2 regions of the Variovorax sp. LG9.2 genome follow, and region 1 is predicted to be linked to the other one. Evidence: riboswitches for the same ligand, from Rfam matches in the RefSeq annotation. Region 1 holds a riboswitch; the other holds the start of a gene.
What was found. Region 1 has a riboswitch for S-adenosylhomocysteine ahead of metH (methionine synthase). Riboswitches for the same ligand answer to the same signal wherever they lie in the genome.
Positions count from the first base shown of each region.

Region 2: it holds a riboswitch for S-adenosylhomocysteine, as region 1 does, so the genes downstream of both, ahcY (adenosylhomocysteinase) here and metH (methionine synthase) in region 1, are expected to answer to the same signal.

Region 1 is NZ_JASJXB010000012.1:118,180-132,874, reverse strand. It holds gene QN413_RS14610 (LysR family transcriptional regulator) at 1-742, opposite strand, end outside; gene QN413_RS14605 (PACE efflux transporter) at 815-1,264, shown strand; gene dinG (ATP-dependent DNA helicase DinG) at 1,300-3,585, shown strand; S-adenosyl-L-homocysteine riboswitch at 3,634-3,718, shown strand; gene metH (methionine synthase) at 3,793-6,519, shown strand; gene QN413_RS14590 (ArnT family glycosyltransferase) at 6,577-8,376, shown strand; gene QN413_RS14585 (glycosyltransferase family 2 protein) at 8,373-9,332, shown strand; gene QN413_RS14580 (GtrA family protein) at 9,373-9,771, shown strand; gene QN413_RS14575 (protein NO VEIN domain-containing protein) at 9,811-10,725, opposite strand; gene QN413_RS14570 (VOC family protein) at 10,849-11,328, shown strand; gene QN413_RS14565 (amidohydrolase family protein) at 11,374-12,573, opposite strand; gene QN413_RS14560 (TetR/AcrR family transcriptional regulator) at 12,519-13,274, opposite strand; gene QN413_RS14555 (ferredoxin--NADP reductase) at 13,274-14,047, opposite strand; gene QN413_RS14550 (6-hydroxynicotinate reductase) at 14,319-14,695, shown strand, end outside.
Region 2 is NZ_JASJXB010000004.1:219,940-234,634, reverse strand. It holds gene uvrA (excinuclease ABC subunit UvrA) at 1-1,660, shown strand, start outside; gene QN413_RS06330 (Fic family protein) at 2,023-3,096, shown strand; gene QN413_RS06325 (HAD-IIB family hydrolase) at 3,174-3,971, opposite strand; gene QN413_RS06320 (peptide chain release factor 3) at 3,989-5,617, opposite strand; gene phaP (TIGR01841 family phasin) at 5,743-6,213, opposite strand; gene QN413_RS06310 (hypothetical protein) at 6,344-7,027, opposite strand; S-adenosyl-L-homocysteine riboswitch at 7,129-7,197, shown strand; gene ahcY (adenosylhomocysteinase) at 7,274-8,728, shown strand; gene QN413_RS06300 (TlyA family RNA methyltransferase) at 8,735-9,577, shown strand; gene metF (methylenetetrahydrofolate reductase [NAD(P)H]) at 9,555-10,379, shown strand; gene QN413_RS06290 (septal ring lytic transglycosylase RlpA family protein) at 10,376-11,110, shown strand; gene QN413_RS06285 (23S rRNA (adenine(2030)-N(6))-methyltransferase RlmJ) at 11,150-12,046, opposite strand; gene rplM (50S ribosomal protein L13) at 12,208-12,678, shown strand; gene rpsI (30S ribosomal protein S9) at 12,675-13,067, shown strand; gene erpA (iron-sulfur cluster insertion protein ErpA) at 13,210-13,590, shown strand; gene mdtD (multidrug transporter subunit MdtD) at 13,663-14,695, shown strand, end outside.

The DNA.
Region 1 (14,695 bases):
TGTGCGGCAGCACCACGTTGCGCGGCAACCAGCCCCAACCCAGGCCTGCCGCGATCAGGCTCAGTGCCGCGAGCGCGTTGTCGGTGCGCCAGGTGTCCCGCGCGTAGACGAAGCGCGGATCGCTCGTCGCCAGATCACGCCCAGCGACGACGATCTGCCGCGTCGTGATGAGGTGTTGTTCACGCAGTTTGCCGGCGGCCTGTGCGAGCACGGGGTGCGCTGGCGCGATGACCGCGACCATCGTCTCGCTGCTCACTTCCTGAAAGCCTTCGCGACCGTCCAGGCTCGGCCGCTCGAACACGAGCGCCAGTTGCGCGCGACCGGTGTGCAGCATGTCGAGCGCATCGGCCTGCGGCGCCGCCAGCACCTCGACTTCGAGCAGGGGATGCTCTTGCGCCAGTGTGGCGAGCGCGGCGCTCCACGGTGCCGCCAGCAACTCAGGCGCGATGGCGAGCGTGAGTCGATGTTCCAGGCCCTGTGTCAGCGAAAGCGCTTGAACCTGCAACTGCCGCAACTGCGTTGCCAGCAACCTCGCTTGCGGCTCCAGCGAGCGCGCGGCGGCATTGGGCCGCGGCTCGCGGCCGGCGCGGTCGAACAGCGGCAAATCGAGTTCCGCTTCGAGGTTGGCGATTGCCATGCTGACCGCCGAAGGCACGCGGCCCAGCGCCCGAGCGGCGGCCGAGAACGAGCCTTTGTCGATGACCGCGAGAAAGACTTCGACGCTGTCGCTCGACCAAGCCATGCCGTCTTACCTATCAGTCAGATTGAAAGTAGATAACTTTATATGTCAGCACGCCAAACATAAAGTGGCGGCATGCAAGGTATCAAACGCCGCGTCGTCTACATCACCCTCTACGAAGGCATCGCCATCGTGGCCGCCAGCGTCGGGCTCGCGCTGATGTCGGGGCAGGGCCTCGGTCATTCGGGGGCGTTGGCCATGGTCGCCTCGGTCATCGCTGTGCTCTGGAACCTGGCCTTCAACGCGCTCTTCGAGCGCTGGGAATCGCGGCAAGCCGTGCGTGGCCGCAGCGTCAAGCGCCGCATCGCGCATGCCGTCGGCTTCGAGGGCGGGTTGATCGCCTTTCTGGTGCCGGTGTTCGCCTGGGCGCTGGGCGTGAGTCTTCTGGAGGCGCTGGTGATGGACCTCGGCCTGGTCGTGTTCTTCCTGGTCTACACCTTCGTTTTCAATTGGGGCTTCGACACCGTTTTCGGTCTGCCCACATCGGCTGCAACGCCTTCCACGAGCGCTGCTCAGCCGGCCTGAACCAGCGCCGCACTGCGGCATGCAACACTCGCTCGATGTCATCTTTGGAATGGGCCGCGTCGGCCTTGCAGGCGTTCGACGGGGCTGTGGCCGCGAGCAAGGGATTTCGCAGTCGCGAAGGGCAGCGGCGCATGGCCGAACACGTGGCGCGCACGCTGAGCGTTGCCACGCTCGGCAAGGCTGAAAAGTCGAATCTTCCGCAAGAGTCGCAAATCGGCGCCGTCAGCGGCGCCGATGAGCCGGTCCGCGCGATTGCCGTGATCCAGGCAGGGACTGGCGTCGGCAAGTCGCTCGCCTATTGCGCACCTGCCATCGCGCTGGCCCTGGCGCGCAACACGCGCGTGGTGATTTCCACCGCTACGGTCGCGCTGCAAGAGCAGTTGGTGAACAAGGACTTGCCGGCGCTCGCCGCGCTGCTGCCCGAGCCGTTTCGCTTCGCGCTCGCCAAGGGCCGCGGTCGCTACGTGTGCAAGCTGAAGCTTGAACGCCTGACCGGCATGGCGGCGGATGGCGCCGACGCAGAGCACGGACGCCACGGCGAAGAGGGCGACAACTTCGAAGACGACCTGTTCGCCGACGAAGAGGCCGGCGAGGGCGCGTCGCGCGCCGTGCGGCCACCGCATGAGGTCGCCGCGCGCCTCCAGTTCCATACCGGTATCGCGCAAGCGCTTAACCGCGGGGCATGGGACGGCGACCGTGATTCGCTCGACGCCCAGCCCGCCGCCGACCTCTGGGCACCGATGGCGGCCGACGCTGCGTCGTGCACCGGCAAGCATTGCCCATCGTTCAACGGCTGCGTCTACTACGAGCGCCGCAAGACGCTGGTCGGCGCGCAGGTGATCGTGGTCAACCACGACCTGCTGCTGTCGTCGCTCAACAACCGCTTGCTGCCCGAGCTCGACAACTGCCTGCTGATCCTCGACGAGGCGCACCATTTGCCGGCCACCGCGCTCTCGCAATTTGCCTGCCGCATGGACCTGGGCCGCCACGTGTGGGCCGAGCGGCTGGCCCAGCGTGCGGTGCGCGTTGGCGTGCGGCTGGAGGTGACCGAGGTGGCCGACATTCCGATGCATGCCTCGCAGATGCGACAGGCGCTACAACAGGTCGAGCGGCTGGTGATGGAACTGTACGGAGAAGCTCTCCAGACCGGCCTCGCGAACGCCTTCAACGCAACGGGTCGCAACACATCCCGGGCACGTTTGCCGCTCGGTGAACTGCCGGAATCGCTGCAGGGACCACTCGGTCGGGTGGCGCACCATGCATCCGGATTTCTGGACGCGTTGCGTGTCATCGCGAGCGCGTTGCGAGCCGAAATGCGCGACCAGCCAGCACTCGCCCGCCGGCTGTCCGCCATGTATGCCCAACTCGGCGCGCTGGCGCCACGGCTCGAACAGACACTCGACACCGCTCAATTGCTGCTGCGCGACGCAACGCCCGGTGCAGCGCCGGCCGCCAAATGGTTCACGCTGGAAGTCGATGGCGACCTGGCCATGCTGCAAGCTCACGCGAGTCCGTTGCTGCCTGGAGCGACGCTGCGCAACAACCTGTGGAACAAGGTGCGCGGCGCAGTGCTCACATCGGCCACGTTGACCAGCTGCGGACGCTTTGATTTTTTCTTGCGCGAGTCGGGCCTGCACGGTTTGCACGAGGAAGGCGTCGCGACCACGCTCGAAGTGCCCAGCCCGTTCGACTACGCCAAGCAAGGCAAGCTCATCGCGGTCGAGACCCGAGCCGATCCGCGCGAAGCTGCCGCCTATGTCACCGAGATGGTGAAAGCATTGATGCGCGATCTGGCCGATGTGCGGCACGGTGCGCTCGTGCTGTTCACCTCGCGGGAGCAATTGCGCATGGCTGTCGAGGCGCTGACGTCCCGCCTGAAGCCCATCGTGCTGCTGCAGACGGCGATGCCGCGCCAGCAGTTGATGGCCACGCACCGCCACCGCGTCGCCGAGGGTCTGCCGTCGATCATCTTCGGCATGCAATCCTTTGGCGAAGGGCTGGATCTGCCGGGCAAGCTGTGCGAATCGGTCTTCATCGCCAAGCTGCCGTTCGCATCACCCGACGATCCGGTGAGCGAAGCCCGCGCCGAGTGGCTGCGTACCGTCGGCCGCGATCCTTTCACCGAGTTGGTGGTGCCGGCGACGGCGATTCGTTTGGCGCAGTGGGTCGGTCGCGCGATCCGCAGCGAGGACGATCGGGCGAGCGTGTATTGCTATGACCGGCGGCTGGTTCGTACGTCTTATGGGCAACGGTTGCTGCAGGGCTTGCCGGCGTTTGCGCTGACGACTGTGCGTGCGACGGAGGTGGCGGTGGTCGTTTGACCAAACCCTCACGCGGCATCGACGATCCGAAAGCCGCCTAAAATTAAGCCTCTCGAGGAGCGTTGCAGCGTTGACCGGTCTTTCTCAAGACCCGGCCACGTCAGGCTCGGGATCGTAACGACGCTCACCTGATCTCAAAAATCTACAGGTGAGCCCGTGTCCCAGACGTCCCCGAAATCCGAGTCCCCAGAGACCCCAGGTACTCCGATTCCTCCGCCGCTGATGCTCTCGGGCCTCGAACCGGTCACGATCGGCGAGGGCGCCTTGTTCGTCAACATCGGCGAGCGCACCAACGTCACCGGTTCGAAAGCATTTGCCCGGATGATCCTGAATGGTCAGTTCGAGGAGGCGCTCGCGGTAGCACGCCAGCAAGTCGAGAACGGCGCGCAGGTAATCGACATCAACATGGACGAGGCCATGCTCGACAGCAAGGCTGCCATGGTCCGGTTTCTCAACCTGATCGCCAGCGAGCCCGACATCGCGCGCATGCCGATCATGGTCGACAGCTCGAAGTGGGACGTCATCGAAGCCGGTCTGCGTTGCATCCAGGGCAAGGGTATCGTCAACTCGATCTCGATGAAAGAAGGCGTCGACGGCTTCAAGCGGCAGGCCAAGCTGGTGCGGCGTTACGGCGCTGCAGCGGTGGTCATGGCGTTCGACGAAAAGGGCCAGGCCGACACCTACCAGCGAAAGATCGAAATCTGCGAACGGGCCTATCGCATCCTGGTCGACGAGGTCGGCTTTCCGCCCGAAGACATCATCTTCGACCCGAACATCTTCGCCATCGCGACTGGCATCGAAGAGCACAACAACTACGCGGTCGACTTCATCAACGCGACGCGCTGGATCAAGCAGAACCTGCCGGGTGCGCGCGTGTCGGGTGGCGTGTCGAACGTGAGCTTCAGCTTTCGCGGCAATGACCCGGTGCGCGAAGCCATCCACACCGTGTTCCTGTACCACGCCATCAAGGCGGGCATGGACATGGGCATCGTGAATGCCGGCATGGTCGGCGTGTACGACGACCTCGAGCCGGTGCTGCGCGAGCGGGTGGAAGACGTGGTGCTCAACCGCCGCGAAGACGCTGGCGAGCGCCTCGTCGAAGTGGCCGAGACGGCCAAGAGCGGCGCCAAGGACGAGAGCAAGAAGCTCGAATGGCGCGGCACGCCGGAGCACCCGGTGGCGGTCGACCAGCGCCTGTCGCATGCGATGGTGCACGGCATCACCGACTTCATCGTCGACGACACCGAGGAGGCCTACCAGATCATTTTGGCGAAAGGCGGCCGGCCGCTGCATGTGATCGAAGGGCCGCTCATGGCCGGCATGAACGTCGTGGGCGATCTGTTCGGCCAGGGCAAGATGTTCTTGCCGCAGGTGGTCAAGTCGGCCCGCGTGATGAAGTCGGCCGTGGCGCATTTGCTGCCCTACATCGAGGCGGAAAAACTGCTCGACGAAGCCGCGGGGCGCGATGTGCGCACCAAGGGAAAGATCATCATCGCGACGGTCAAGGGCGACGTGCACGACATCGGCAAGAACATCGTCACCGTCGTGCTTCAGTGCAACAACTTCGAAGTGGTGAACATGGGCGTGATGGTCCCGTGCCACGAAATTCTGGCGCGTGCCAAGGTCGAGGGCGCCGACATCGTGGGGCTCTCGGGCCTCATCACACCGAGCCTCGAAGAGATGCAGTATGTCGCCGGCGAGATGCAGCGCGACGACCATTTCCGCATCAAGAAAATCCCGCTGATGATCGGCGGCGCGACCACCAGTCGCGTGCATACGGCCGTCAAGATCGCGCCGCACTACGAGGGCCCGGTCGTCTACGTGCCCGATGCCTCGCGCAGCGTGAGTGTGGCGCAGAGCCTCCTTTCGGACAACGCCACCAAGTACATCGACGAACTCAACGCCGACTACGAAAAGGTGCGACTGCAGCACGCCAACAAGAAGCAGATACCGATGTGGTCGCTGGCGAAATCGCGGGCCAACAAGACGCCGATCGACTGGGCGAACTACACGCCGCCGGTGCCCAAGTTCATCGGTCGCCGCGTGTTCAAGAACTACGACCTGACCGAGCTCGCCAAGTACATCGACTGGGGCCCGTTCTTCCAGACCTGGGACCTCGCGGGTCCGTTTCCCGCCATCCTGAAAGACGAGGTGGTCGGAACCGAAGCCGTGCGCGTGTATGCCGACGGTCAGCGCATGTTGAAGCGCCTGATCGAAGGGCGTTGGCTCAGCGCCAGCGGCATCGTCGGTTTCTGGCCCGCCAACACGGTGAACGACGATGACATCGAGTTCTATACCGACGAGAGCCGCACCGAAGTCGCCATGACTTGGTATGGCATGCGCCAGCAGACCGAGAAGCAGATGATCGACGGCGTGATGCGACCGAGCCGCTGCCTGGCCGACTTCGTCGCGCCGAAAGACAGCGGCCTGAAAGACTATGTCGGCATGTTCGCCGTTACCGCGGGCCTGGGCGTCGAGAAGAAGGAGAAGTACTTTGTCGACGACCTGGACGACTACTCGGCCATCATGCTGAAGGCGCTGGCCGACCGGCTGGCCGAGGCCTTTGCCGAATCGCTGCATCACCGCGTGCGCACCGACCTCTGGGGCTATGCGCCGCACGAAGGCCTGAGCAACGAAGACATGATCGCCGAGAAGTACCGCGGCGTTCGTCCGGCGCCCGGCTATCCGGCCTGCCCCGACCACAGCGTCAAGCGCGAGATGTTCGAAGTCATGCAGTGCCAGGACATCGGCATGACGCTGACCGAAAGCCTCGCGATGACGCCCGCCGCCAGCGTCAGCGGCTTCCATTTGAGCCATCCTGACTCGACGTACTTCAACGTCGGCAAAATCGGGCATGACCAGTTGCAGGACCAGGCGGCGCGCAGGAAACAAAGCGAGGCCGAGTTGGAGCGGCTGCTGGCTCCGAATCTATAACCCGTCGGCCGGTGCGTCCGTGGCCGGCGACCGGGAGTTTCTATTTTCCAGAAGTTGATGTTTGCAGCGGCGCACTACGCGGCGCTGGCGGTGTTCGTCGTGAGCTGTTGGGGCTACGGGCGCGCCGTGCTGTCGCGCATCGGCGTGCCCACGCCGGCCGACGTTTGGCTCGAAGCGGCAATGAGCGTCACGCTCGGGGTCGGCCTGTTCATCTGCGCGTTTCAGGCATTGGCCATTGCGGGATTGTTCGGCGTGACGGGCGTGCTTGTGCTGGTCGCTATCGGCATCGGCGCTGCGGCGCTGCAAGTGCCGGCATGGCGGCGGCAATTGCGTGAGCGTGCCGCGGCTGCGGTCTTTCCTTCCTCCTGGGGCGTCGACGCGTCGATGTCATGGCTCGACAAAGCCGCACTCGCCGCGCTCGCGCTGATCGCTCTTCCGGCGCTGGTCGCACCGCTCGCACCGCCGGCGGTCTTCGACGAACTGATGTACCACCTGCCGTACGCGCGCATGCTGGCGCAGACCGGCACGCTCGGCATCCACGACTGGCTGCGCTACCCCTGGTTTCCGTACAACTACAACCTGCTCTATGCGGCCGCGCTGCTGGTCGGCGACGACGTGCTGCCGCACTTCCTGAGCGCGCTCGCGGGCGCGCTGTCGGTAGGGATGGTCTATCGGCTCGGACGACAGCACACCAGCCGCACGCTCGCGCTCGCCGGCGCCGCCATCTGGCTCGGCCTGGGCGACTACGCCAGTGCGCTGATCGACATGGGCGTCGCACTGTTCGTGCTGGCCGGCTGCGTCGCGCTGTGGTGGTGGCGCGAGGCGCAGGATGCGAAGAGTCCGCAAGCGCCGCGCTGGCTGGTCGTGGCGACATTTTTCTTCGGCGTGGCGGCAGGGTGCAAGTACCAAGCGCTGACTTTTCTTCCGTTGGTCGCGGTGTTCGTGCTGTGGCGCGAGCGTCGGCCCAAGGTGTTGGCGCTCGCGCTGTTGAGCTTCTTGCTGCCGTGCATCTACTGGTACGCGCGCAACGCCATCACGACGGGCGACCCGTTCAACCCGATCGGCGCGCGCCTGTTCGGCTTCACCAACTGGAACGCCGCCGACTATCAGAACCAGTTCGACGACGTGAAGGCGCACGCGGCATGGCCGAACCTGGCGATCTGGGGCGTCGTGCTGGCGCCTTTGAGCCCATGGTTCAGGCGGTCTGCGGCGGTGCGCGCGGCGGTCGTGTTCTGCGCCTACTCGCTGGTCGTCTGGCTCGTGACGTCGCGCTATCCGCGCTACATGACGGCGTCGTACCCGTTGGTCGCGCTCATGTCTGCGCTGGGCTGGGCCGTGTTCTTCAAGGCGATCGCTTCGGGCGTTCGCAAGGCCGCACCGGCGTTCGCGGCGTGGTCACGATGGTCGACGGTCGGCGTTTGGGTCGGTGGGCTGTTGATCGTCACGCTCGCCGCCATGTCGGTGCAACAGACATTCAAGAGAGGCGCCATGGTCTCGCTCACGCAGGACACGCGCGATGCCTTCCTGCGCGTGAACGTGCCGGGCTATGAAGTGATGCGCTACCTGCGCGAGCATCCGCACGGCAAGCTCTATCAGGTGGCGCTGAGCGAGGCGATCTACTACGGCCCCGACGAGGTTTGGGGCGACATGCTCGGGCCGTGGCGCTACGCCGATTTTCTGGCTGCGCCGCCAGCCGAGATGGCGCGCAAGTTCATGTCGCTGGGCTTCGGTTCTCTGGTCGTCGCCTCGCCCTATGTGGCGGGCCTCAGCAGCAAGCCCGGCTTCGACAAGCACTTCGTTCCACTGTTCGAAAAGGACGGTGCCAAGGCCTACCGTATCCTCGCGGACGCGCCATGACCGAACTCTCCTTACTTTCCCTGCGCATCGCCGCCGTCATCCCGTGCTTCAACGAAGCGCTGGCCATCGCCCAAGTCATCGCCGAGTTCCGCGACGTCTTGCCCGAAGCGCAGATCCATGTCTTCGACAACCGCTCCACCGACGACACCGCCGCAGTGGCACGCGCCAGCGGGGCGCGCGTCACGCACGTGGCGCTGGCCGGCAAGGGCAACGTCACGCGGCGTATGTTCGCGGATGTCGAGGCCGACGTGTACGTGATGGTCGATGGGGACGCGACCTACGATCTGGACGGCGTGCGCCCGATGATCGATGCGCTGGTGGCAGGCAACCTTGACATGGTGGTCGGCTACCGTGTCGACGACGGTGCCGATGCCGACACCTACAGGGCCGGGCACCGGCTCGGCAATCGCATGCTGACTGGCGCTGTCGCCGGACTCTTCGGCGGCCACCTCACCGACATGCTGTCGGGCTATCGCGTGTTCTCGCGCCGCTATGCCAAGTCGTTCCCGGCCGTGTCGGCGGGCTTCGAGATCGAGACCGAACTGACGGTGCACGCGCTCGAACTGCGCATGCCTTTCGCCGAACTGCCGGTGCGTTATCGCTCGCGGCCCGAGGGTTCGCACAGCAAGCTGTCGACCTACCGTGACGGCTGGCGCATCCTTAAGACGATCTGCAAGCTGTTCGTGAGCGAACGGCCGCTGCAGTTCTTTGCCAGCATCGCAGGGGTGCTGGCGCTCGTATCGCTGTTGGCCGCCCTGCCGCTAGCGCTCACTTACGTCCAAACTGGTCTGGTGCCGCGCTTGCCGACGGCCGTGCTGCTCACCGGCAGCATGCTGACCGCCATGCTCGCCTTCGTTTGCGGCGTGGTGCTGCACACGGTGACCATCGGCCGGCGGGAAGCCAAGCGGCTGCGCTACCTCGCGATTCCGGGCGTGCGACACGCTGTCGAGCCTTGAAGCATCCATCGATGTGCAGTGATCCGGCGATCAAAGCGCGATGAAGCTCGGTCGTGAATTCCTGACCTTCGCTGCGGTGGGCATCGTCGGCCTGGGAGTCGACGTCGGCGTGCTGTACCTCGCCGCGCCGGTGCTCGGCTGGTATGCAGCACGCGTCATGTCGTTTCTGGCCGCGGCCAGCACGACGTGGGCGCTCAACCGGCGCTACACCTTCGCGGCGCGGTCGTCAGACACGTCGATCGTGCGTGAGTACCTCGGCTATCTGGTGACGATGCTGGGCGGCGCCGTCATCAACTACGCGGTCTACGTCGCGACCCTGCACTGGATCGACGGTCGCTGGGCACCCGCGCTCGGCGTGGCGCTCGGCAGCTGCGCCGGCCTCACGCTGAACTTCCTGTCGGCGCGGCAGCTGGTGTTCAAGGCCCGGCGCGGTCCCTGACTGCGAACCGCGGCGCCACGCCGGGTAGGGCAGGGCAGGCTAGTCGAGCAGCGGCTCGAGCCCCGACGCGCTGTCGATTTCGGTGGGCTTGTAGAGCTTGTGCGCCGCCGCCGGGCCGGGGACATCGGTGACGACGACCAGGCGCCATTGGTCTGTCGTCTTGGCGCACGCGCGCTCTTGCGCCGAGAGCTGAAAGCTGGCCATCCCCGCCGCTGTGCCTTTCACCGCGAGCTTGAGCAACGTGGCGCCCTTCTTGTCCTTCACCTCGATGTCGTAGCCGAGGTTCTGGCCGACCACGTTCTCAGGCTTGTATCCGTAGCCCGCGAAGTGGCGCGTCAGATACTCCAGCGCGGCCGTCTGCAGCTCTTCGCGGGAGGCGACGACCACCACGACTTCCGGCGGCGGCACTGGAACGCCGCCCCGCGCACGTGCGGCCTGCATGTCTTCGTCGGTGGGCAGCCAGCCGCGCGCGCCGCGCACCAGCACTGCGACCTTCAGGTCGGCATCCCACGAAGCGACGTGCCATTCCTGCTCGTCCGGGACACGTGTCGAGACTTTGGCCGCCTTGTCCGTTTCCAGGTCTGCAATCTCGATGCGGTTCGTCTGCAATACGGCCCGCACGCCTTGGCCCGCGTCGAGCGACCGCTTGAGCAAAGTCAGACGGTCTTTGGCGCGCTGAATCTGCTGGGCGCTTCGCTCCCCGCCGTCCAGCCGGCGCTGCGCATCCAGCGACTCGAGATAGAACCAGCGCCCATCGCCGGAGATGCTGACCAGCTCCGCCCAGACGGTGGCGATCACGTTGTCGCCGGTCGCCAGCCAGGCGTGGTCGCCCGCCTTGTCGCGTGCTTCGAACACGCCCATGCGGGCGATGATTTCGACAGGCGTGCGCTTTTCGCCGGTGAGGCGCTTTTCGTTGATGAGGGCCAGGACGGCGGGTTCGACTTCTTTTTCCATACGGGAGGGAATCTGCGGGTTGTGACCGCTTCAAGTATGCCGCGAAGCGCTCTGGCCATTGTCGGGTGGCTCGCGCAGAATTCGTTTCGGGTTCGGCTTCGCTCAATTTGCAGGAGATACGAAATGACCCCTAAAAACACGATTTGTATTTGGTACGACGGCACCGCGCTGGACGCCGCCACCTTCTACGCCAAGACGTTCCCTGACAGCGCTGTGGGCGCCGTCCACCATGCACCGGGCGACTATCCCGATGGCAAGCAGGGCGATGTGATGCTGGTCGAGTTCACCGTTGCGAGCATCCCCTGCATCGGTCTGAACGGGGGCCCGCATTTCAAGCACAGCGAGGCGTTCTCGTTCCAGATCGCGACCGACGACCAAGCCGAGACCGATCGCTTGTGGAATGCGATCGTCGGCAACGGCGGTCAGGAAAGCGAGTGCGGATGGTGCAAGGACCAATGGGGACTGTCCTGGCAGATCACGCCGCGCGTACTGATGGCTGCCATCGCGGACCCCGATCGCACGGCGGCCAAGCGCGTGTTCGACGCGATGATGACCATGAAGAAGATCGACGTCGTTGCGATCGAGGCGGCGCGGCGGGGCTGAATGGTCGCCGGGCCGATGCCCGACAACGCGGGGCGCTGGTGGCGCTCAGTGCGCGCCGGAAACTACCGTCGGCACCTCGGTCGCAGGCGGTGTATTGCGACTCCGGCCGCAACGCACGATGCCGTCGATCATCACCATGCCGACGCCGGGAATGTCGCCGATCTGCACGCTCTCCAGCAGGCCCGACGCGGGCGAATGCTGCGCCCGGTCCATGAACACGAAGTCGGCATCGCGGCCGACCTCTATCAGGCCACTGTTCAGATTGCGGATGCGCGCCGTGTTGCCGGTCGCAAAGCAGAACACCTGCTCCGCAGGGATGTTGGCGAAGGCAGAAATGAACGAGACCATGCGCAGAATGCCGAGCGGTTGCACACCCGAGCCAGCCGGCCCGTCGGTGCCGAGGATGACGCGGTGCGGGCACTTGAGTTCGATGGCGGCGCGGGCCGCCGCAATGGCGGTTTTCTCGTTGCCGTTGTGCACGATCTCAATGGCGCGCGAACTCTTCTCACAGAGCTCGCACACATGCGCTTCGGGCAGCGAGGTGTGGCCGCCGTTGATGTGGCCGATGATGTCGGCGTCGGCTTCGAGCACTACGTCCTTGTCGATGTAGCCCGAGCCCGGCACCGAAGGGCCGCCCGTGTGGATGGTGCTCTGGATGCCGTACTTGCGGGCCCACGCGACCATCTCCTTGGCTTCGTACCCGGCCTTGACCGTGCCCAGTCCCACTTCGCCCAGCAGTCCGACGCCGGCTTCGGCCAGTTCCTTGAAGTCGCTCTCGACCATGCCTTTTTCGATGACCGGCGCACCGGCCAGCACCTTCACGCCGGCCGGGCGAAAGTTGTCGAACGCGCGTTGCGCCGTGATGGCGAGCGCCTTCAATCCGACGATGTCCTTCGGCCGACCTGGCAAGTGCACTTCCCCGGCCGAGATCATGGTCGTCACGCCGCCGTTCATGCTCGACTCGATCCAGCCGAGCTGGCTCTGACGCGGCGTCCAGTCGCCGAACACCGGGTGCACGTGGCTGTCGATGAGACCGGGCGCCACGGTGGTCTGGTGGCAGTCGATGACGGTCTTGGCACCCTCGACGTCCAGGTCCTTGTACTTGCCGACCGCGACGATCAAACCGTCGTTCACCACGATGGTGTCGGCATCGAGAATGGGCTTGTCGATGTCGCCCGAAAGTAGCAGGCCTATGTTCTGGATGACGACTTTGCCCGACTTGCCGCCGGTTGCGATTTCTGCCATTTCTTGACCTCGTGGGGGACTGTTGTTGGTTCATCGAGGACGCCGGCATCGACCGTGCGCAGCACGGTCTCGATGACGAAGTCTTCCCAGTGCGACACCGCTTCGGGCGTTTCGAGCGGCTCGCCCAGAAACGCCGTGAGCGTGTGTCGGTTCGACGTATAGAAGTAGCCGGTCGATGCGATCAGCAGATACAGATCGCGGGCGGCGACGTCGGCACGAAAGAGCCCTTGCGCCACGCCACTGGTGAGCAACTGCTGGATGATGGCGATGGCCTGCGAGGAGTACTCGCGCGCCCGCAGCGACTTGGCGATGTGCCGGCCCTTGTGCAGGTTTTCGGTGTTGAGCAGCGTGACGAACTCGGGGTTCTTGCGGTAGTAGCCGAGCACGAATCGGATCACTGCGGTGAGCGACTCGACAGGCCGCGTGGCATCGAGTTCGATCGAGGCCTCGGCCTCGTCCATGCGCCGATAGATGCCTTCGAGCACCGCGATGAAGAGGCCCTCTTTGCTGCCGAAGTAGTAATAGATCATCCGGTCGAACGACTTGGCGGCTTTCGAGATTTTCTCGACACTGCCGCCGTCGTAGCCGTACTTGGCGAAGACCTTGGTCGCCGCCTTCAAGATCGAATCGCGCGTGGCCTGCGCTGCAGCCTCGCGCACGCCGGTGCGGCGTGTGGGCTTGGCGGCGGCCTTGCGCTCCATTACTTTTCAGCGAAGGCGCGTTCGATGACGAAGTCGCCGGGCGTCGAAGTATTTCCTTCTTTGAAACCCTTCGCTTCGAGCATGTGCTTTAGATCGACCAGCAGGCCGGGGCTGCCGCACAGCATGACGCGGTCTTCTGAGGCGTTGATTGGCGGCAGGCCCAGGTCGTCGGTCAGCTTGTTGCTCTCGATAAGCTCGGTGATGCGGCCCATGTTGCGGAACTCTTCGCGCGTCACGGTCGGGTAATAGAGCAGCTGCTTTTCGATCATCTCGCCCAGGATTTCGTGCTTGGGCAAATGGTCGGTCACCAGGTCGTGGTACGCCAGCTCGTCGATCTGGCGCACGCCGTGCACCAGGATGACCTTCTCGAACTTCTCGTACGTTTCCGGGTCGCGGATGATGCTCATGAACGGTGCGAGGCCGGTGCCGGTGCCGAACAGATAGAGCCGCTTGCCGGGCAGCGTGTAGTCGATCAGCAGCGTGCCCGTGGGCTTGCGACCCACGATGATGGTGTCGCCCGGCTGGATGTGCTGCAGCTTCGAGGTGAGAGGGCCGTCTTCGACCTTGATGCTCAGGAACTCCAGGTGCTCTTCGTAGTTGGGGCTCACGATGCTGTAGGCGCGCAACAACGGCTTGTTGTTCACCTTGAGGCCGATCATGGTGAAGTGGCCGTTCGAGAAGCGCAGGGAAGGATCGCGCGTGGTGGTGAAGGTGAACAGCCGGTCGGTCCAGTGGTGGACGGTAAGGACACGTTCTTCGCTGAATGCACTCATACGGGATTCGATGTTGGTTGTGAACAGAAGTCGGTCATCCGATTGTCCTAGGTTGCCAAAAGCCTTGCGAACCCGCTTTGGAAACGCCGCTCGAAAACACCATTGCAAGCCTTGGGCCCGTTTGCTACATTGACCATGAATGTAGTGAACGCCACATGAAAGTGTAGGGAATGCTACACAAATGTCAGACGCCGGACAAGCGCGGCTGTCGGCACGTTTGTTGCACGCAGCGGGAATACGCGTCCAGAAGAATCCTCACGAGATCGCCACGATGACCGAACACACCAAGACAGACGGATTGCCCGGCATGGACATGCCGGTGCCGGCCAGCCGCGAAGACAGCGCCGTCGCCAAGCCGGCCAAGATCGAGTGCAACGCCTGTCCCGTGCTGTGTCAGATCTCCGATGGCCGCACCGGCGCCTGCGATCGGTACGCCAACCGCGACGGCGTACTGGTGCGCGTCGATCCCGTGGTGCTGCTGCGTCGTGAGCTGTCGAGCGCCTCGCCCGCACTCGTACCCTTCGACCGACCGGCAGCAGAGACCGCCGATGGCATCGACCCCGACTGGAACGGCGACCTGCTGCATTCCGACGAAGTCTTCGTTACCGGCGTCGGCTCGTCGACGACGTACCCCGACTACAAACCAGC
Region 2 (14,695 bases), on a different contig from region 1:
AGGCGCCGTGAACCCGTTCGGCATCGGTGGGATCGGCATCACGCAACTCGCGCGCATGAGCGTGATCGAAGTGCGCGAGTGGTTCGAAACACTGCAGCTGGTGGGGCGCGAAGCGGAGATCGCGCGTGACCTGGTGCCGGAGATCAAGAGCCGCCTCGAGTTCCTCAAGGAAGTCGGACTCGGCTACCTCACGCTCGACCGTGGCGCGCCCACATTGAGCGGCGGCGAGGCACAGCGCATTCGCCTGGCGGCGCAACTTGGCAGCAACCTGCAGGGCGTCTGCTATGTACTCGATGAGCCGACCATCGGCCTGCATGCACGCGACAACCAGATCCTTCTCGACGCGCTGCACAAGCTCGGCGAAAAAGGCAACACGCTGGTGGTGGTCGAGCACGACGAAGACACCATCCGGCGCGCCGACCACATCATCGACATCGGCCCGAGCGCGGGCAAGCGCGGTGGGCGATTGGTTGCCGAGGGCTCGGTCGCCGACATCGAGGCCGCGGCTGATTCGCAGACTGGCCGCTATCTGCGCAATGCCATCAAGCATCCGCTGCAGGAGCGCCGTCCGGTGCCGGCGCCCGAAGTGGGTGCCCCCGGCTGGTTGACGGTGCGCGGTGCCAATCTGCACAACCTGCAGGAGGTGACGGCGTCGCTGCCGTTGCATCGATTGGTGGCGGTCACCGGCGTCAGCGGCTCGGGCAAGTCGACGCTGGCGCGCGACGTGCTGCTGGCCAACGTGTATGCGATCGTGGTGCAGCGAATGACCAAGGCCGGCCGCGATAACGATGCCGCAGGCAAGCGCGCCAGATGGGCCGGCTGCAGCGCGGTCGAGGGCTACGAAACCATCGACCGCGTGCTCGAAGTCGATCAGACGCCGATCGGCAAAACGCCGCGCAGCTGCCCTGCCACCTACATCGGTTTCTGGGACACCATCCGGAAGCTGTTCGCCGACACGCTGGAAGCCAAGGCCCGCGGCTACGGTCCGGCGCGCTTCAGCTTCAACACCGGCGAAGGCCGCTGCGCTGGATGCGACGGTGCTGGTGTGCGCACCATCGAGATGAGCTTTTTGCCCGACGTGAAGGTGCCGTGCGAGGTGTGTCACGGCGCCCGCTTCAATCCCGAGACGCTTGCGGTGAGCTGGCGCGGCAAGAGCATCGGCGAAGTGCTGCAGATGGAGGTCGACGATGCCGTCGAATTCTTCGCGGCCATGCCGAACATCAGCCATCCAATGCAGTTGCTGAAAGACGTGGGGCTCGGCTACCTGACGTTGGGCCAGCCGTCTCCGACGCTGAGCGGCGGCGAGGCGCAGCGCATCAAGCTGGTGACCGAGCTGAGCAAGGTGCGCGACGACATCACGCGGCGCGGTCAGAAGGCGCCGCACACGTTGTACGTGCTGGACGAGCCGACCGTCGGGCTGCACATGGCCGATGTCGAGAAGCTGATCCATGTGCTGCACCGGCTGGTGAACGGCGGGCATAGCGTGGTGGTGATCGAGCACGATCTGGATGTCGTCGCCGAGGCCGACTGGGTGATCGACCTTGGGCCTGAAGGTGGTAACGCTGGTGGTCGCGTCGTGGCGGCGGCACCGCCGGAAGAAGTGGTGCGTTTGGGCACGCACACCGGCGTGGCGCTGGCGCCTGTGCTGGCGCGGGCATAGGCGCGTTGGGTGGCGCTGCGCTGGAGGGGTTTGCGCCGGCGGCGTACCTGCCGCTGCGCATCAGGGTGCGCACGTCGCGGGCGGGACTTCCCGATTGCTGGCCGGAAGCTGGCTCGGTCCAATTTGGGCCCAGTCAAGGAGTCTCCCTCATGTCCTCGGCCCGGTACACCCAATTTGCGCAGGACACGATGGCGCGGGAGAAGGTCTTGATCGAGAAACTGGGGCTGGCGAAGGGGCAGTAGGGGGGGCGTTACGTGCATAACTTTAGCCGTTCTTTAAACACGTCGGCGCCAACGTGTATAGAAATTCAAGTTTTCTATGCATGTTGGAGATAACATGCAAGAAAACTTTAATCCAGTCTGATGCACAGCCTCCCGCCCCTTGAGCAGCTCGATGCCGGGCGTTTTGACACGCCGGCAATCCTGAAAAAGCTCGCCAGCGCGAGCCGGCAACTGGCCGAACTCAAAGGCATCGCGGCGGCGATCCCGAATCAAGATATTCTGATCAACACGCTGGGCCTGCAGGAAGCCAAAGCCAGTTCCGAGATCGAGAACATCATCACGACGCACGATGAACTGTTCAAGGACGATGTGCTGCCCGAGGCCTTTGCCAACCCGGCCGCCAAGGAAGTGCTGCGCTATCGCCAGGCGCTACGAATCGGCTTCGATCTGGTGCGCAGCAGCGGGTTGATCACCTCCAATCAGATCGTCGAGATCCAATCGGAACTGGAGCGCAACAACGCCGGTTTTCGCAAGCTGCCGGGCACGGCCCTGAGAGATGGCGCCGGCCGCACCGTCTACACGCCGCCGCAAGACCCGGCCGAGATCGTCGCGCTGATGCGTGGGTTGGAGCGCTTCATCAACGAGCCCGACTTGTTTGCTGTCGATCCCCTGATCAAGATGGCGCTGATCCATCATCAGTTCGAGAGCATTCACCCCTTCTACGACGGCAACGGCCGCACCGGGCGCATCGTCAACGTGCTCTACCTGGTCAAGGAGGGGCTGCTCGATAGCCCGGTGCTCTACCTGAGCAGCTACATCATGCGCAACAAGGCCGACTACTACCGCTTGTTGCAAACAGTGCGCACCGAAAACCGCTGGGAAGAATGGGTGCTTTACCTGCTGGAGGCGGTGCAACAGACGGCGGCGCAGACCATCGGGACCATCAACGCGATCAAGGCCGCATTGGCAGACTACAAGCAACGCATCCGCGCAGGCTACAAGTTCTACAGCCAGGATTTGATCAACAACCTGTTCATGCACCCGTATACCAAGATCGATTTCATCCAACGCGACTTGCAGCTGTCACGCCTGACCGCGACCAAGTACCTGGACGCACTGGCCGAGGGCGGGTTCGTGCAAAAGCAGAAGATCGGTCGCAGCAACTACTACGTCAATCTGGCGCTCACCGCGATCCTGCAGGGCGACGTTGCATGAACGCCAAAGCCGGGGTGCGCTCAACAAGCCCTGGCTTGGCCGATCCACTCGGCCCCATGCGTGGCCAAGTCCGAACCTCAGCGCACGACCCGACTCTCCAGCACCGCCCGCGCGACTTCGGCAAACCCCGCCCCACGTTCTCCCTGCGTGATGTAGCGCGGCAGGTGCGTCAGCTTGGGCACGAAGCGCTGCACATTGGCCACGCCGATGCTGTTCGCAAAGGCGTCAAACATCAGTTGGTCGTTGGTCGAATCGCCGACGTAGGCCCAGCGGCTTATCTCTGGGTCCAGCGCGCGGCCCCATAGCTCCCGCACGATCCAGCGCGCGCCGACCAGCTTGTTGTGGTTACCGTACCAGCCGTTGATGTGGATGCTGCTGACCGTCGCGTGCAGGCCTTCGCTGCGCATCAGCGCGACCACGGCGGCGATCTGCGTCTCGCTCAATCGCGTGAACTCGCTGTGGTCAATCGCGATGTCGGTCTCGCGGCCCGGTGAGTCGGTGGCGCGCTGCGCGCCGGGGATCTCGTGCTCGATGCGCGCCAGCACGCCTTGCATGCGCGTGAAGTTGACGGCGCGCGTGGCGACGTCTTGTTGGTGGCGCTTGCTCAACACGCCCGCGTGGTCGGCAATCAGCGCCACCGCACCGTTCTCGGCAACGATCGCATCGACCGGCCATGCAGCCGCGAAGGGCTCGCTCCAGCCGACCGGGCGACCGGTGATGGCGACGACCTGCAGGCTGGCGGCCTTCAGGTCGAGCAGCGCCTGCAAGGCGTCGGGCGTGATGGCGCCGTCGGTGGTGAGCGTGTCGTCGATGTCGGTCAAAACACCCAGCAGGCCGCGCCGGGCGTTCCACGACCATCGCGCCAACGGCAGCATGGCGGCCTGCGCCAGCTTCAGCCGGCGCTTTGCAGCGCCAGCCCGGCGTGCTCGCGCAACGGATGAAAGTGGACCTTGGGGAAGCGTTCCTGCGCGAGCCGCACGTCGTACGGCGACGTGCACAGGTACGCAAGCGTGTTGGCCGCGTCGAGCGCCATGCGTGCCGGGTAGGCGTTGACGAAGTCTTTAAGTTCCGCCGGCGTGTCGGCAGTGATCCAGCGGGCGCCGGTGTACTGGCAACCTTCGAGCCGTACGTCGACGTCGTACTCGCCCTTCAGCCGGTGCTGCACCACTTCGAACTGCAGCTGGCCGACAGCGCCGAGCAACATCGGCCCGCCGATCTCGGGGCGGAACACCTGGATCGCACCTTCTTCTCCGAGCTGCGCCAAGCCTTGTTGAAGCTGCTTGGTACGCAGCGGGTTCTTCAGGATCACCGTCATGAAGAGTTCGGGCGCAAAGAAGGGCAGGCCGGTGAACATCAGGTTGGCGCCATCGGTGATGGTGTCACCGAGCTGCACGCCGCCATGCGTGGTGAAGCCAACGATGTCGCCGGCATAGGCCTCTTCGACCGCCTCGCGGCGCTGGCTCATGAAGGTGACGACGCTGGTCGGCCGCAGTTCTTTCGACGTGCGCTGCACCTTCAGCTTCATGCCCGGCGTGTACTTGCCCGAGGCCATGCGCACGAAGGCGATGCGGTCTCGGTGCGATGGATCCATGTTGGCCTGGACTTTGAACACGACGCCGGCGAAGTCCTTGTCTTCCGGCTGCACTTCCTTCACCACAGGCTGGCGATTGACCAGCGTGGTGCTGGTGCGCGACTGCGGCGGCGGCGCCAGATCGACCAACGCATCAAGCACTTCCATCACGCCAAAATTGTTGACGCCAGAGCCGAAGAACACCGGCGTCTGCTTGCCCGCGAGAAAGGCTTCGCGATCCCACGTCGGCGAGGCACCGGCTGCCAGTTCCATGCTCTGCTCGGCAGATTCGAACTCGCTGCCGAAGCGCTTGATGAGCTCGGCGCGGTTGTCGAGGCGAATGGTTTCGAACTCCTGCGGCAGTCGCTCCTTGCCGGAGTCGAACACCGTCATGGTCTGGGTGCGCAGATTCATGATGCCGCCGAAGGATTTGCCCTGGCCGACCGGCCAGGTCATCGGCACGCAGGGCATGCCGAGCTCGCGTTCGATCTCGTCCATGATGTCAAGCGGCTCGCGCACTTCGCGGTCCATCTTGTTGACGAACGTGATGATGGGCGTGTCGCGCTGCCGGCAGACTTCGATCAGGCGGCGCGTCTGGGCTTCGACGCCGTTGGCCGCATCGATCACCATCAAAGCCGAGTCGACGGCGGTCAGCACGCGGTAGGTGTCTTCTGAAAAGTCCTTGTGGCCGGGCGTGTCGAGCAGGTTGATGACGTGGTCGCGGTACAGCATCTGCATGACCGATGAGGCCACCGAAATGCCGCGCTGCTTTTCGATCTCCATCCAGTCGGAGGTGGCGTGCCGCGTGGCCTTGCGCGCCTTGACCGAACCGGCAATCTGGATCGCACCTGAGAACAGCAAGAGCTTTTCAGTGAGCGTGGTCTTGCCGGCGTCTGGGTGGGAGATGATCGCGAAAGTGCGACGGCGACGGGTTTCGGAGGCGAAAGACAAAGTGGGCAATCTGCGGGGGGATTGCCCGATTTTACGGATGCGCTCCTGGCTTCTCCCGCACGGGGCTAGCGCGACGCCACAAAGCCGTAGTCATGCCGGTCGCGTCGAGCGCGCCGGCAGCCCTCTCACTTGCGCTGCAGCAGCTTGGTCACTTCGTCGACGTTGTCCTGCACCCGCTGGCGCACGACTTCGAAAGCGTCCTTCTGCGACTTGGCCGCCAGGTCGGCCAGCTCCTTGATGTCGTCGATGGCACGCTGGAACGACGCGCGACCCAGTTCGTCGAGCTTGGCAAGATTTTCTTTCGGGTCTTTGCCTGGGGCCGCCTTGGCTGCGGACTGCCATTCGGCAATCGCGCTCTTGATCATCTCGGTCTGACGCTGCACCACCGTCTGCAGGCCCTTGTACGACTTTTCGTTGGCCTGCATCACGGCCTGAAGGTCCTTGCGACCGCTGTCGAGCAGCTTGCTGCCGGCGCCGGTCAGGTTGACGCTCTGCAGACGCTCGGCCATGCCCTTGAGCATGTCGGCCGGGCTGGGGATTTTGGTGTTGCCCTGCGAAGCGGTGGGCTGGGCGGCAGCTTTCTTGGCGGTGGCCATGGGAGTCTCCTGAGGTTTGAGGAAGGCGGACGCCGCGCCTGTCGATGCGGAAATCCGTTGCCACGATACGCCGCAGCGGCGCGGCTGCGGCGGTTCTCTTCGCCAATTTACTTCCGGGATTTCCCTTGGATTACATCGGCGGCGTGAAGCCGTTGCGGCCGGCCAGCACGCGCAGTGCCGTCGGGGTGCCGTTGCGCTCTTGCGCGTTGATCAGCACTTTCGCGCCGGGGACCAGCAGGGCGTCGGTTACGGGCTTAAAGGTCACGACGGGCACGTTCGGCGGAACGATGAGCGTCTTTTCACCGCCCTTGTAGCTGAGCTTCAACTGCTGGCCGCCGCGCACGTTCTTCGGCGCCGCGGCGAGGTCGGCCACCGTCGCATTGGTCATGGTGCTCTGCGGCTGCAAGTCCCATGGGAAATGGCCTTCGCCGGTGCCACGCGCTGCTTCAGGGAACACCAGCACTTCGAGCGCTTTTTGCGTGCCGTCCGCCTGCGGCATCGCTGCCGTGCCGATGAAGCTCCCTTGCTTGATGTCGCTCAGCTGGATTCGGTAGACCTCGGAGATCGGCATGTCGGCGACCCGTGCCAGCGAAACGACTTCGCCGCCACGGTCTTTGACGATGACCTGCTTCTGGTCTGCGTAGACGACGGTGCCGCGAATGCGCACTGTCGGCGCCGCAGCAGGTGCCGCCGCCGGGCTTTGAGCGGCAGCTGTGACGGGAAGCGTCCCGAGAGCGAACAACGACGCCGAAGTCAGAAGGAGGGAGGCAAGCGGTGAAAGCGTGCGGAAGGAAGAGGTGGGGGGTTGGATCATCGCCAGAGCCTAATGCGACCTGAGAATTTCGGCTTGTCGGCGGTAACGCCGACCCTTCCGGGCGGTGACGCACGCAATCGGGCGTCTGCGCTAAAATCCGTCGTTCCGAGGAGCGTTGCAGCGCCATCAGGCGTGAGGCTCGGACCACATCGCAACCACGCTCAACCGCTGTTCTCGCGGTGAGTCGATCTACAGGTCTACCTTCCCGAGCGCGGCGGCAATTCTCAAACTTGCTTTGGAGTTCTCATGAGCGCTGTTCTCGAATCCGCATCCGCCGTCGCAATCCCTCTCAAATTGACCGATCAGGCCATCGCCGACATCACGCTGGCCGCTTGGGGCCGCAAGGAAATCCGCATCGCGGAGACCGAAATGCCGGGCCTGATGGCCATTCGCTCCGAGTTCGCGAAGTCGCACCCGCTCAAGGGCGCGCGCATCACCGGCTCGATCCACATGACGATTCAGACCGCGGTGCTGATCGAAACGCTGCAAGCCCTCGGTGCCGACGTCCGCTGGGCATCGTGCAACATCTTCTCGACGCAAGACCACGCAGCCGCTGCCATCGCAGCCGCCGGCACGCCGGTTTTCGCCGTCAAGGGCGAGACGCTGACCGACTACTGGGACTACACCCACGCCATCTTCGACTTCGGACCCAAGGGCTCTAAGGGCGAAGGCCCCAACATGATCCTGGACGACGGCGGCGACGCCACGTTGCTGATGCATCTGGGCCAGCGCGCTGAAAAAGACCTGGGCGTTCTCGCGAACCCGACCAGCGAAGAAGAGCGCATCCTGTACGCCGCGATCAAGGCCAAGATCGCTGTCGACAGTACCTGGTACACCCGCAAAGCCGCCGAGATCATCGGCGTGACCGAAGAAACGACCACGGGCGTTCATCGCCTGAACGAGATGTCGGCGAACGGCACGCTGCAGTTTCGCGCCATCAACGTGAACGATTCAGTCACCAAGAGCAAGTTCGACAACCTGTACGGCTGCCGTGAATCTCTGGTCGACGCCATCAAGCGCGCGACCGATGTGATGATCGCCGGCAAGGTGGCGGTCGTGGTGGGCTACGGCGACGTGGGCAAGGGCTCGGCACAAGCGCTGCGCGCCCTGTCGGCGCAGGTATGGGTCACCGAGGTCGATCCGATCAATGCGCTCCAGGCTGCAATGGAAGGCTACAAGGTTGTGACCATGGAATACGCTGCCGACAAGGCGGATATCTTCGTGTCGGCGACCGGCAACCTGTCCGTCATCACGCACGACCACATGGTCGCCATGAAAGACCAGGCCATCGTTTGCAACATCGGTCACTTCGACAACGAAATCGATGTCGTGTCGATCGAGAAGTACGAGTGGGAAGAGATCAAGCCGCAAGTCGACCACATCACCTTCCCGGACGGCAAGAAGATCATTTTGCTGGCCAAGGGTCGCCTGGTGAACCTGGGCTGCGGCACGGGCCACCCGAGCTTCGTGATGTCGTCGTCGTTCGCCAACCAGGTCATCGCGCAGATCGAGCTTTTCACCAAGCCCGACGCGTATGAAGCCGGCAAGGTCTACGTGCTGCCCAAGCACCTCGATGAGAAGGTCGCGCGCCTGCACCTGAAGAAGGTCGGCGCCATGCTGACCGAACTGACGCCAGCGCAAGCGGCCTACATCGGTGTCGATAAAAACGGCCCTTACAAGCCTGACACCTACCGCTATTGATAGCGCATGCGCGCTGATCAATTGTTGGTGGAGCGCGGCATGGCCGCGTCTCGATCGCAGGCCGTTCGCTTGATTGCGGGCGGTTTGCGCTGGCGCGATGCGGGCAGCAGCGACGCATGGCGTGACGTGGCCAAGAACCGCGACGACCTGCCTGAATCGGCCGAGCTCGACCTGGTCGACGGCGCCGAAGCGCGCTACGTTTCGCGCGGAGGACTCAAGCTCGAAGGGGCTTTGAAGACCGCAGGCATCGATGCGACGGGGCTGCAGTGCCTCGACATCGGCCAGTCGACCGGAGGCTTCACCGATTGCCTGCTGCAGCACGGTGCGGCGAAGGTGGTCGGCGTCGACGTCGGTCACGGCCAGTTGCACGCGAAGCTGCGCGAAGACGAGCGTGTGATCGCGGTCGAAAAGGTCAATGCGCGAGCGCTGACCGCGGTCGACCTGATCGCTTCGAGTGTCGACGCCGAGGACGACCCCGAGACGATGGAAATCGAATTCGAGCCGCGCTTCGACCTGATCGTGGGTGACCTCTCGTTCATTTCGCTGACGCTGGTGTTGCCGGCGGTGGTGCCTTTTCTAGCAGCCGATGGCCGCATGCTGATGCTGGTCAAGCCGCAGTTCGAACTGCAGCCGGGCCAGGTCGGCAAGGGCGGCATCGTGCGCGATGCGGCGATGTACCCGATCGTGGAGGCACGCTTGCGCGAAGCCTGCGCTGCGCTGGGACTGCGTGTTGTGCAGTGGTTCGACAGTCCGATCGTCGGCGGCGATGGCAACCATGAGTTTTTCATTCACGCCGTTCGCGCGGACGGCGCTCCAGGAGCCGGCGATGCGCCTTCCGCTCAGCTTTGAATTTTTTCCGCCGAAGACGGTCGAGGGCGCGACCAAGCTGCGTGCAGTCCGGCAGCAGCTCTACACGCGAAAGCCCGAATTCTGCTCGGTGACGTATGGCGCCGGAGGCTCGACGCACGACGGCACCTTCAACACGGTGCGTGAAATTCTGGGCGAGGGCGTGGATGCGGCGAGCCACTTTTCGTGCATCGGTTCGACCAAGGCAACCGTGCGCATGCAGTTGGCCGAACTCAAGGCGATGGGCGTCAAGCGGCTGGTCGCATTGCGCGGCGATTTGCCCAGCGGCTACGGCGTTGGCGGCGAGTTTTTGTACGCAAGCGATCTGGTCTCGTTCATTCGCGAAGAGACAGGTCGCGACTTTCATATCGAGGTCGCTTGCTACCCTGAAGTGCACCCGCAATCGCGCTCGCCCGAGGCCGACTTGCGGGCTTATGCGGCCAAGGTCGAAGCGGGCGCCGATTCGGCCATCACGCAGTATTTTTTCAGTGCCGAGGCCTACTTCCGCTTCGTGGATGAAGCCCGCAAGTTGAAGCTCGACGTGCCTGTCGTGCCGGGCGTCATGCCGATCACTAACTCGACCCAACTCATGCGTTTCTCGGACGCCTGTGGCGCTGAGATTCCTCGCTGGATTCGTCTTCGGCTGCAGGGTTTTGGCGACGATACGGCGTCGATCAAGGCGTTCGGACTCGATGTCGTCACCGACCTGTGCGTGCGACTGCGAGACGGCGGCGCACCTGCCCTTCATTTCTACACGATGAATCAGGCTGCTGCGACCTTGGGAGTTCTGGAGCGCATCGAGTGAATGTCGCGTGCCCGGCCGCCCGCCATGCGGGGTGGACCGGATCGCGTCGCGCGCTGCGAGGCGCGCTGGCCGGTTTGCTGTGTCTGCTTGCGGCCTGCGGCACACCGCCGCCCGATGCCAATGCGCCCAAACCTGACGCGTCAGCGGATTCATCGGGGCGCTTTCGGTTACGGCCGTTGCCACGCGAGCTTGCGGTGCCGGCCGGTGCCGCTCCACGTTCGCAAGTGCCATCGGTGCGCTACGAGCTCTCCATCTCAGGAACTGGCGAACTCTCGCCGGACGATGGCGTCCCCGGTGACGGAAGCCCTCGCGAAATCTTCGAGCGCGGTGGCGCTTCCTGGTACGGCATCCAGTTTCACCAGCGCAAGACTGCCAACGGAGAGCGCTTCGACATGACCGCATTCACGGCCGCTCACAAGACACTGCCATTCAACACGCGTGTCTGCGTGCGAAGCCTGGTGAATGGCAAGGAGGTGTTGGTGCGGATCAACGATCGGGGGCCCTATGCGCTGGGTCGCATCATCGATCTGAGCCGCGCTGCGGCAGATCAGATCGGGCTGACGTCAATGGGGATCAAGCAGGTTGCGTTGTCGGTGATCGATAAGAAAGACATGCGTTGCAGCGGCGCGGCCGTCGACTTCGCCGATGCGCCGATGGCGGGTGATTCTGCGGCGTCGCCTTCGAGCACGCGGAAGGTACCGGTCAAGCCATCGAATCGCAAACGCCGCTAGATATCGGCGTTGAATGAACGGTCGCAGAGGCGCCGAAACTCAGCCGCCGCTGTCGAGCGAAAACGCCGCATGGCGGTCTTGCGCCAGAAGCTCTACCAACTGAGGCAACGCCGCGGCCAATTGCGGTTTCAAGGTAAACGGCGGATTGATCAAAAACATGCCGCTGGCTGGCAGGCCGGGTCGCTTAGTCTCGCCAGTGGGCGTAGATGTCAGCTTGCTGGACTTTACGGTGAGCGTCGCGTGCAACCACGACTTACCGGCCTTGGTCGCCATCGTCTTGAGGCGGCGCGGCAAATCGTGCGCTTCAGGCCTCGGAATGATCGGATACCAGACGGCGTAGGTGCCGGTGGCGAATCGCTTGAGCGCTTCGGCCGCGAACTCGAGCACGCGGCCGTAGTCGCTTTTGATCTCGTAGCTTGGGTCCATCAGCACCAATGCGCGACGCGATGGTGGGGGCAAGAATTTGCTGGCGCTCAAGAAACCGTCTTCGCGCAGGACGGCAATCTGCCGACCTGCGTCGAGTTGCGCGATGTTGGCGTCGAGGGTTTTGGCATCGGTGGGATGCAACTCGTATAGTTTCAACCGGTCATGGTCCCGCAACAGATGCTGGATGATGAAAGGCGAGCCAGGATAGATCTTGGCGCCGCCTTTCGGGTTGAAGTCGGCGATGACGCCGAGGTAGCGGGCGATGGCGTCCGCGAGGGGCGCGCCGTCTTTCGGCTTGGCTGCCATCAGTCGCAACAGACCTTCCGCCGCCTCCCCGCTGGTGTCGGCGTAGTCGCCATCCAGACGGTACAAGCCGGCGCCGGCATGCGTGTCCACCACGGTCAGCGCCGCGTCTTTTTCGAGCAAATGAGTGAGCGTGGCGATCAACACCGTGTGCTTGAGCACGTCGGCGTGGTTGCCGGCGTGGAAGGCGTGGCGGTAACTGAACATGGGTCGATGGTACCCGCCAGCGCCGAATCTTTATATAATAGAAGGCTTCGCAGCGCTTTTGTGGCCCCGCGGCGAAGCGTGAACCCCACCTAAGAGATTCCCGTCAGAGGAACGCCGACCGTGGAAAAGGGCCCGCCAAACCCTCTTTTAAAGAGAATCTCATGACCAAAACTTTCAGCGCCAAACCCGCTGACGTGGTGCACGAGTGGTTTGTGGTTGACGCGACCGACAAGGTCCTCGGACGAGTAGCCAGCGAAGTTGCTCTCCGTTTGCGCGGCAAACACAAGGCCATTTACACGCCTCACGTCGATACCGGTGACTTCATCGTCATCATCAACGCAGCCCAGCTTCGTGTCACCGGTGCCAAGCCGATCGACAAGATCTACTACCGTCACTCGGGCTACCCGGGCGGTATTTCGGCTACCAACTTCCGCGACATGCAAGCCAAGCATCCCGGCCGCGCGCTGGAAAAGGCCGTCAAGGGCATGCTGCCCAAGGGGCCCCTCGGCTACGCCATGATCAAGAAGCTCAAGGTCTACGGTGGCGCAGAGCACCCGCATACCGCGCAACAGCCCAAAGTGCTGGAAATTGCAGGCTTGTCCACCAACGCCCAACGTGAGGCCGCCAAATGATCGGTGAATGGAACAATGGCACCGGCCGTCGCAAATCGAGCGTCGCCCGTGTGTTCATGAAAAAGGGTACCGGCAAGATCACGATCAATGGCAAGGACATTCAGGCCTACTTTGGTCGCGAAACATCCATCATGATCGCGAAGCAGCCGCTGTTCCTGACGAACAACGTCGAAGCTTTCGACATCATGATCAACGTGAATGGCGGCGGCGAATCGGGCCAGGCCGGCGCGGCGCGCCACGGCATCACCCGTGCGTTGATCGACTACGACGCGACGCTCAAGCCGGTGTTGAGCCAGGCTGGCTTCGTGACGCGCGATGCGCGCGAAGTCGAGCGGAAGAAGGTCGGCTTGCACTCTGCTCGCCGCCGGAAGCAATTCTCGAAGCGTTAATTCGCTTTTGGAGCTGCTGTTTGGGCTTACTGCCCTCGCAGTCAAAACGCCGCCTTCGGGCGGTTTTTTGTTTGTTGCAGTAGCATTGCCTTCATTGGCTGCACGTGCTCGCACGTTTGGCCGCACTTACAGGAGTACTCACATGAGCGCCGTTGCCGAAAATATCGTTTCTGAAATGCCTGTTCCGAATATGCCGGAACCGATTTTGTTTACTGACAGCGCCGCCGCGAAGGTGGCTGACTTGATCGCCGAAGAAGGCAACCCTGAACTCAAGCTGCGTGTCTTCGTGCAGGGTGGCGGATGTTCTGGTTTCTCGTATGGTTTTACGTTCGACGAGATCACCAACGAGGACGACACCACGATGACCAAGAACGGCGTCTCGCTGCTAATCGACGCCATGAGCTACCAGTATCTGGTGGGCGCTGAGATCGACTACAAGGAAGATTTGCAGGGCGCCCAGTTCGTCATCAAGAACCCGAACGCGACCAGCACTTGCGGCTGCGGCTCCAGCTTCTCAGCCTGAGATTTGCAGAAGTTCTTCGCGTTTGTTTGAACAGCCGCCTAAGGGCGGCTTTTTGTTGCCTGAGTTTTTGCGATGACGCTTCCTGTCGGATCTAATTCAACGCCCATTTCTCCGGTGCCCCCTTCGGCGCCAGCACCGGGCTATCGCAAAAGTCTGCTCTGGCTCGTCGCCATCGGCTTTTTCATGCAGACGCTTGACGCGACCATCATCAACACCGCATTGCCCGCCATGGCGGCGAGCCTGGGCGAAAGCCCGTTGCGGATGCAGTCGGTCGTGGTGGCCTATGCGCTCACGATGGCGATGCTGATCCCAGCCTCGGGCTGGATCGCCGACCGTTTTGGTACGCGCCGCGTCTTCTTCTCCGCCATCTTGTTGTTCGTGCTCGGGTCGGTGCTTTGCGCCGCATCGCATGGCATCGGTCAACTCGTCGCGTCACGGGTGCTGCAGGGGCTCGGAGGCGCCTTGCTGCTGCCGGTAGGACGGTTGTCGCTGCTGCGTACGGTGCCGCGCGCCGAGTTTTTGCAGGCGATGAGCTTCGTCGCGATTCCGGGGCTCATCGGACCGTTGCTCGGCCCAACGCTGGGCGGCTGGCTGGTGCAGTACGCGTCGTGGCACTGGATCTTCTTGATCAACGTACCCGTGGGTCTGGTCGGCTGCATTGCAACGCTCAGGCTCATGCCCGATCTGCGCGGCGCCGTACGGCATCGCTTCGACGGGGCAGGCTACGCGATGCTCGCCTTTGGCATGGTCGCGATTTCGCTGGCGCTCGACGGCGTCTCGGGTGCCGGCATGCGGCAAGTCGGCGTGCTGATGTTGTTGATCTTCGGTTTCGCCAGCATCGTCGCTTACTGGCTGCACGCTAGCCGGCGCGCCGATCCGCTCTTTGCGCCGTCGCTATTCAAGGTCCAGACACTTAGCATTGGCTTGATCGGCAATCTGTTTTCGCGCCTAGGCAGCGGCTGCATGCCCTTTCTGGTGCCGTTGCTGCTGCAGGTGTCGATGGGCTATTCGCCACTGCAGGCGGGGTTGATGATGTTGCCGATCGCGCTGGCAGGCATGGCGATGAAGCGCTTCACCACGCTGCTCATCACGCGCTATGGCTACC